DNA from 3 places in the Stenotrophomonas sp. Steno-C15 genome. Region 1 is predicted to be linked to each of the others. Evidence: predicted binding sites of a transcription regulator. Region 1 holds the regulator's gene; each other region holds the start of a gene.
The links. Region 1 encodes FliA, which starts transcription of late flagellar genes. Its sites were predicted from a motif close to TAAAGTTTNNCNNNCNNNGGCCGATAA; they were not measured.
Positions count from the first base shown of each region.

Region 2: a site for FliA is predicted at 1,589-1,615, ahead of AC06FB_RS12705 (methyl-accepting chemotaxis protein). Genes of this name have one in related genera too.
Region 3: a site for FliA is predicted at 636-662, ahead of AC06FB_RS18445 (methyl-accepting chemotaxis protein). Genes of this name have one in related genera too.

Region 1 is NZ_JBWJPF010000001.1:17,589-19,853, reverse strand. It holds gene AC06FB_RS00095 (MinD/ParA family ATP-binding protein) at 1-477, shown strand, start outside; gene AC06FB_RS00090 (RNA polymerase sigma factor FliA) at 474-1,217, shown strand; gene cheY (chemotaxis response regulator CheY) at 1,275-1,667, shown strand; gene AC06FB_RS00080 (protein phosphatase CheZ) at 1,667-2,265, shown strand, end outside.
Region 2 is NZ_JBWJPF010000015.1:68,480-70,744, reverse strand. It holds gene AC06FB_RS12705 (methyl-accepting chemotaxis protein) at 1-1,358, opposite strand, end outside; gene AC06FB_RS12700 (DUF5694 domain-containing protein) at 1,784-2,265, shown strand, end outside.
Region 3 is NZ_JBWJPF010000041.1:11,667-13,931, reverse strand. It holds gene AC06FB_RS18450 (NAD-dependent epimerase/dehydratase family protein) at 1-574, shown strand, start outside; gene AC06FB_RS18445 (methyl-accepting chemotaxis protein) at 785-2,265, shown strand, end outside.

The sequences.
Region 1 (2,265 bases):
GACATCATGGTGGTGGACACCGCCGCCGGCATCACCGATGGCGTACTGACCTTCTGCCAGGCCGCACAGGACACGGTTGTCGTGGTCTGCGACGAGCCGGCCTCGATCACCGACGCCTACGCACTGATCAAGGTGCTGTCGCGCGAGCGCGGCGTGGACCGCATCCAGGTGGTGGCCAACATGGTGCGCGACCCCAACGAGGGCCGCGTGCTGTATGAAAAGCTGACCCGGGTCTGCGAGAAGTTCCTTGCCGATGTCTCGCTGAACTACCTGGGCTGCGTGCCGCAGGATGACTGGCTGCGCCTGTCGGTGCAGCGCCAGCAGCCGGTGGTGAAGGCCTATCCATCCAGCCCGGCGGCGCTGGCGATCACCGAGATCGCCCGTCGCACCGCCCGCTGGCAGGCCCCCACCGAGCCACGCGGTGGCGTTGAATTCTTCCTCGAGCGCATCCTCAAGCAACGCGGGGTGGCAGCATGAAAGGCGCGGCCCAGTACAGGGAAGTCCAGCGCTCGGCGGCGACCGAGGTCATCGCCCAGCACTCGGACCTGGTGCGGCGCATCGCCCATCACCTGGCCGCACGCCTGCCGGCCAGCGTCGAAGTGGACGACCTGATCCAGGCCGGCATGATGGGCCTGATCGAAGCCTCGCGCAGCTACGACGCCGACCAGGGTGCCTCGTTCGAGACCTATGCCTCGATCCGCATCCGCGGCTCGATGATCGACGAGATCCGCCGCGGCGACTGGGTACCGCGCTCGGTGCATCGGCGCGCCCGCGATGCGGCCGCCACCATCCGCCGCCTGGAGCAGACCACGGGCCGTGCAGCCAGTGCCACCGAGGTGGCGGCGGCCATGGACATGCCACTGCCCGAGTACCTGCGGCTGATGGAGGACGCCTCGCGCGGCCAGGTGCTGAGCCTGGAATCGCGCATCGAAGACCAGGGCGAACTGGACACCGTCGCCCAGGGCGGACCGACACCGCAGCAGGTCCTGGAACGTGGCGAGTTCGGCCGCGAACTGGGCAAGGCCATCGGCCATCTGCCCGAACGCGAACAGCTGGTGCTCTCGCTGTACTACGAGCAGGAGCTGAACCTGAAGGAGATCGGCGCGGTGCTCGGCGTGAGCGAATCGCGCGTCTGCCAGATCCACGGCCAGGCCGTGCTGCGCCTGCGCGGCCGGCTGAAGATCTTCGAGGCCGCGGATGCCGGGCTTGAAGAATGAACATGCCTGCGGCGGCCACGGCCACCGCGGGCGACTGAACAACAAAGGAACTCCGATTTGAACAAGAACATGCGCATCCTGATCGTCGACGACTTCTCGACCATGCGTCGCATCGTCAAGAATCTGCTGGGCGATCTGGGCTTCACCAACACCGCCGAAGCCGAGGACGGGCATGCTGCGCTGTCGATGCTGCAGAGCCAACCGTTCGACTTCGTGGTCACCGACTGGAACATGCCGGTGATGACCGGCATCGAACTGCTCAAGGCGATCCGCGCCGATGCCAAGCTCAAGACCCTGCCGGTGCTGATGGTCACCGCCGAGGCCAAGCGCGAGCAGATCATCGAAGCGGCGCAGAGCGGCGTGAACGGCTACATCATCAAGCCGTTCACCGCGCAGACGCTGGAAGAGAAACTGGGCAAGATCTTCGAACGCCTGGCGGCCAGCGCCTGATGGACGCCACGGTCGACAAGAACGCCCTCGTCCTGCGCCTGCAGGAAGCCCTCGACGCGCTCGAATCCGGCGACGAGAGCGCCTGGCGCCAGCGCATCGACGCCCTGGTGGCCGCACGCACGCAGCCGATGATGAGCGGCCTGTCACGGCTGGCCCGCGAACTGGGCCAGGCCCTGGGCGAACTGCCGACCGTCCCCAGCGAGGCGGGCGAGCTGGACGACGCCTGCGCGCGCCTGGACCATGTGGTGGCGATGACCGAACAGGCCACGCACCGCACCCTGGACCTGGCCGAAGAGTGCCGCAGCCTCACCGAACAGCTGCGCGCCGAAGGCCTGCAGCCGGGGCAGGATGCGCAGCTGGAACGCATCCGCCACAACCTGACCGAGATTGCCCTGACCCAGAGCTATCAGGACCTGACCGGACAGATCATCCGTCGCGTGGTCGGCATCGTCCGCCGCGTGCACGAAGGCTTTGGCGCGCTGGGCCTGCCACCGGAGCAGCATCGCACCGATCCGGCGCTGGCCGGACCGGCACTGAAGGGACTGGACCGCCACGCGGTCTCTCAGAACGACGCCGACGACCTGTTGTCGGACCTGGG
Region 2 (2,265 bases), on a different contig from region 1:
AGGATGTTGGTCTGGAATGCGATGCCGTCAATCACCCCGATGATGTCGACGATGCGACGCGAGGAGGCGTTGATCAAGGCCATCGTCGCCACCACCTCGTGCACCACGCTGCCGCCGCGCGCAGCCACCTCCGCTGCGCCGCCGGCCAGCTGGCTTGCCTGGCGCGCATTGGCCGCCGTGCGCTGCACCGTATCGGCCAGGCCCTTCATGGACACGGCGGTTTCTTCCAGCGAGGCCGCCTGCTGTTCGGTGCGCTGCGACAGGTCGCTGTTGCCCTGCGCGATTTCGGTCGCGCCGACCGCGATGGTATCGGCAGCGAACTTGATCTGGCCGATGATGCCCGCCATGGCTTCGACCAGCGCGTTGACGCCATCGCACAGCTCGGCGATGGGGCCACTCTTGTCGGCAATGGCGACGGTGCGGGTCAGGTCGCCCTGCTTGGCCGCCGCCACGACCTCCCGGGTCTGCGCCACCGCACGCTGCATGGCCTGGTTCTCATGCACCTGCGCGGTGATGTCGGTAGCGTATTTGACGACCTTGAACGGCCTGCCGTTGCCATCCAGGATGGGGTTGTAGGAGGCCTGGATCCAGATCTCGCGGCCGCCCTTGCCGAGCCGCCGATACTGCCCGGCGTCGTACTCGCCGCGCCCGAGCTTTTCCCAGAACCGGCGGTACTCGGCGCTGTCGCGAAGCTCGGGCTCCACGAACAGCGCATGGTGTTGGCCGCGCACCTCTTCCAGGCTGTAGCCGGTGGCGGCGAGGAAGTTGGCGTTCGCCGAGAGAATGTGCCCGTCCAGGCTGAACTCGATCACCGCCTGCGACTTGTCGATGGCGGCAAGCTGCCCCGCCGAGTCGGCGGCCTGCAGCTTCTGCGCGGTGATGTCGGTCGCGAACTTGACGACCTTGAAGGGCCGGCCCTGCGGGTCCAGCACCGGGTTGTAGGAGGCCTGGATCCAGATTTCGCGCCCGCCCTTGCCCAGCCGTCGGTACTGTCCGGCGTCGAACTCGCCACGTCCCAGCCGGGCCCAGAAGTCCCGATACTCGGCGCTGGACGCCTGATCGGGATCGACGAACAGCGAATGATGCCTGCCCTGGATTTCGTCCAGACGATAACCCACCGCCTGCAGGAAGTTGTCGTTGGCCTGCAGGATGGTGCCATCCAGATCGAATTCGATCACCGCCTGCACGCGATGCAGTGCGGCCACCTGGGCGGCCAGCTCGGCATGACCGCGATCGCTGTCGACCCTGCCGGGCCGAGGCTGTCCCGCCAGCGCCCCCAGCAGGGAACGCCACGGCGACCAACGGGTGTGCAGCTCGGCTGGCGCCTGTGCGCCTGCCGTAAGGCCTGGAATGAGCATTGTCTGATCCTCGGTGTCCGGTAAGCGGTTGCGATCCGCCAGGCGGGATGCCCGACGGCGACATCAATTGCTTGGACTACAGGTGCCGGCAGGCACCTCTCGAGCAACGGGCAAGAACATCTGGGGGCGGGTGCGATCGACATCCGGGAGCGGCGGAACACACTGCGCGGGCCGCCCGACAGGGCAGCCTGGGGTCCTGCAGCGGGTGACGGGAGCGGGATCCAGTGAGGTTATCGGCACCTCCGTTCCGGGCTTTAGGCCCCTCCGCAGCGGGCCCTGTCCAGCCCCCTCCCCCCTGCAGCGCCTGACGGCGCCCTCGATGCAGCCTGCAACGAAAAGGTTGCCATGACCATCGGGGCTGTCGGCAAGGGGGTGGACAGGCAAGGATGCGCCCACCACGGACCGTCCATCGACACGGAGATCGCATGTTTTCACGCCTGGCTGCTCTTTTCGCCCTCGGCCTGTGCAGCAGCGGCGCGCTGGCCGCCGATGCAGGCTATCGGCCAAGTTTCAACCCCGCACAGCTCAAGGGCCCGCCCGCCGGCCGCGTCAACGAAGTGCTGGTGCTGGGCTCACCGCACCTGTCCGGCCTGCCCCCGACCTTCCAGCCGGCAATGCTGGAGCCGCTGCTGCAGCGCCTGCAGGCATGGCGGCCGACGGCGATCGCGGTGGAGAACCTGTCCGGACTGCAATGCGATTTCATGCGCCGCAATCCCGCCCGCTATGCCGAGAGCGTGGGAAGTTACTGCGTCGATCCTGCACCTGCCCAGGCCGCCACCGGTCTGGATGTTCCAGCGGCCAATGCCGAAGTCGATCGCGTGCTGGCGGCATGGCCCGCCACACCGACGCACGCACAGCGTCGCCGGCTGGCCGCACTGTTCCTGGCCGCAGGTGAGAACGGCTCTGC
Region 3 (2,265 bases), on a different contig from region 1:
CGCCCTGTATGGCCATGCCGTGGTGGCAGGCGGTTGCCGCTGGATCGACGAAGACACTGAACCCCTGCCGAGGACCATCTACCACCGCACCAAGCTGCAGGCCGAGGCGCTGGCCGAAGCCGCGGCATCGGAGGCGTTCGCCGTGCGCGTGCTGCGCATGGGCCGCTGCTTCCCCGAGCCTCCCGAGCGCATGGCGATGTTCCGCCTGCACCGGGGCCTGGATGCACGCGATGTGGCCAGCGCGCATGCCGCGCTGCTGCACAACGGGGGCGCACCGTTCCAGCGCTACATCGCCTGCGCGCCGACCCCCTTCCGGCGCGAGGACTGCCTGGAACTGGCCACCCAGCCACGCCGGGTGCTGGCGCGGCGCGCACCGCAGCTGCTGGCCGAGTTCGAGCGCCGCGGCTGGCCACTGCCGCTGAGCATCGACCGCGTGTACGACGGCAGCCGTGCGGTTGCGGTGCTGGGCTGGCAGCCGCGCTACGGTCCGGACGATGTACTGCAGCAGTACGCGGCAGGCAGCATCGAAGTGCTGCCACGCACGCAGTGGTTGAAGGACCGGGTGGTCGAGTAGGTTCGCCGCACGTATGAGCCATCCCAAACTGAGTGCATTCAGCTTGACGCAGGGCAACGGCTCAACCCCGCCGCGGAACGGCCGCTAACCCGGTGCGCCCTTGCGGTGCCGGGCATCGCCCGGCTCAGACAGGTCGCCGCGCGAGGGATCGCGCACCAGCGCGGCGCCAACGCGGTGCCGGATGTCCTGACCTGCCTTGCGGACCCTCCCATGCCGTCTTCCCGCTCCGCCGCTGCCCGTCGTCCGGGCAGCATCGCCCACAAGCTGATGCTGGGCACCGCTGCCATAGCGCTGTTGTGCTTCGGCCTGACCGCCTTTCTGATCTACCGCCAGGCCAGTGCCAGCCTGATCAACGCATCGCGGCAGACCATGGCCAGCGAGGCGCAGGCCGAAGCACGCCAGGTCGCGGCCGATCTGGGCACCGCCTTCGCCAGCAACGATGCCATGGTCGAGGCCGTCCTGGCCCAGCGCGCGCGGGGCGACCAGCCTGATCGTGCCAGCCTGGCGGCCGTGCTCGGCGAACAGCTGCGCGCGCACCCGGAGTGGCTGGGCAAGAGCACCATGTGGGAGGCCGATGCCTTCGATGGCAAGGACGCGGAGTTCGTCAACAGCGAGGCACATGACGCCACCGGTCGCTACATGAGCTACTGGGCCTGGCAGGACGGCAAGCCGCAGCAGTCGGTGATGACCGACTACACCGACACCGCCAGCGGGTCCGGTGACTGGTACATGGGGCCGAGCCGCGACAAGCTGCCCAAGGTGAGCGAGCCCTATGCCTATGAGATCGCCGGCCAGAAGGTGCTGATGAGCACCCTGAGCACGCCCATCGTGGAGAACGGCACGTTCCTCGGCGTGTTCACCGTCGATTTCTCGCTGGCGGCGCTGCAGAAGCATCTGGCGACGCTTGCGCCGATGGGAGCAGGCCGCGTTGAACTGCTTTCGCCCAAGGGCGTAGTCCTGGCTTCGGCCGACGCCGCCGAGATCGGCAAGCCGCGCACCGATGCCTTCACCCGCGACATGCTGGCCGGAATCGCGGCCGACAGGACCGTCGAAGCGTTCGAGCCGGATGCCGCCGGCAATGTGCGCCTGTACGTGCCACTGCGGGTTGGCGATGCCCCGCAGCGCTTCGCGCTGGGTGTGGTGGTGCCGCATGCCGTGATCGTGGCCGAGGCTCGCCAGCTGCTGTGGCTGACGCTGCTGGTCGGCGTGCTGGCCGCGCTGACATTGAGCGCCGGTGTCTACCTGCTGCTGCGTCACCTGGCGATCCGGCCGCTGGCGCAGGCGGTACGCATTGCAGGTGACGTGGCGGCGGGCAAGCTGGACACCGCGCTGCCGGCGCGCGGCAACGATGAGGTCGGGCGCCTGCTCGAGGCGATGCAGGGCATGCGGGGACAGCTGCAGGCTGTGATGGCGGCGCAGGCGGAGATGGCACGCCGCCATGATGCGGGCGAGCTCAGTTACCGGATGGACGCGGCGGCCTTCCCGGGGGAGTACGGTCGCATGGTGGCCGACAGCAATCAGCTGGTGGCGTCCAGCAATGCGGTCACCCAGCAGCTGGTGGACGTGATGCAGCGCTACGCGGTGGGCGATCTGAGCGTGGACATGGAGCCGCTGCCGGGCGAGAAGGCGGTGTTCACCGCCGCCATGGCCACCACCAAGAGCAACCTGGCGGCGATCAACGAGCAGATCCA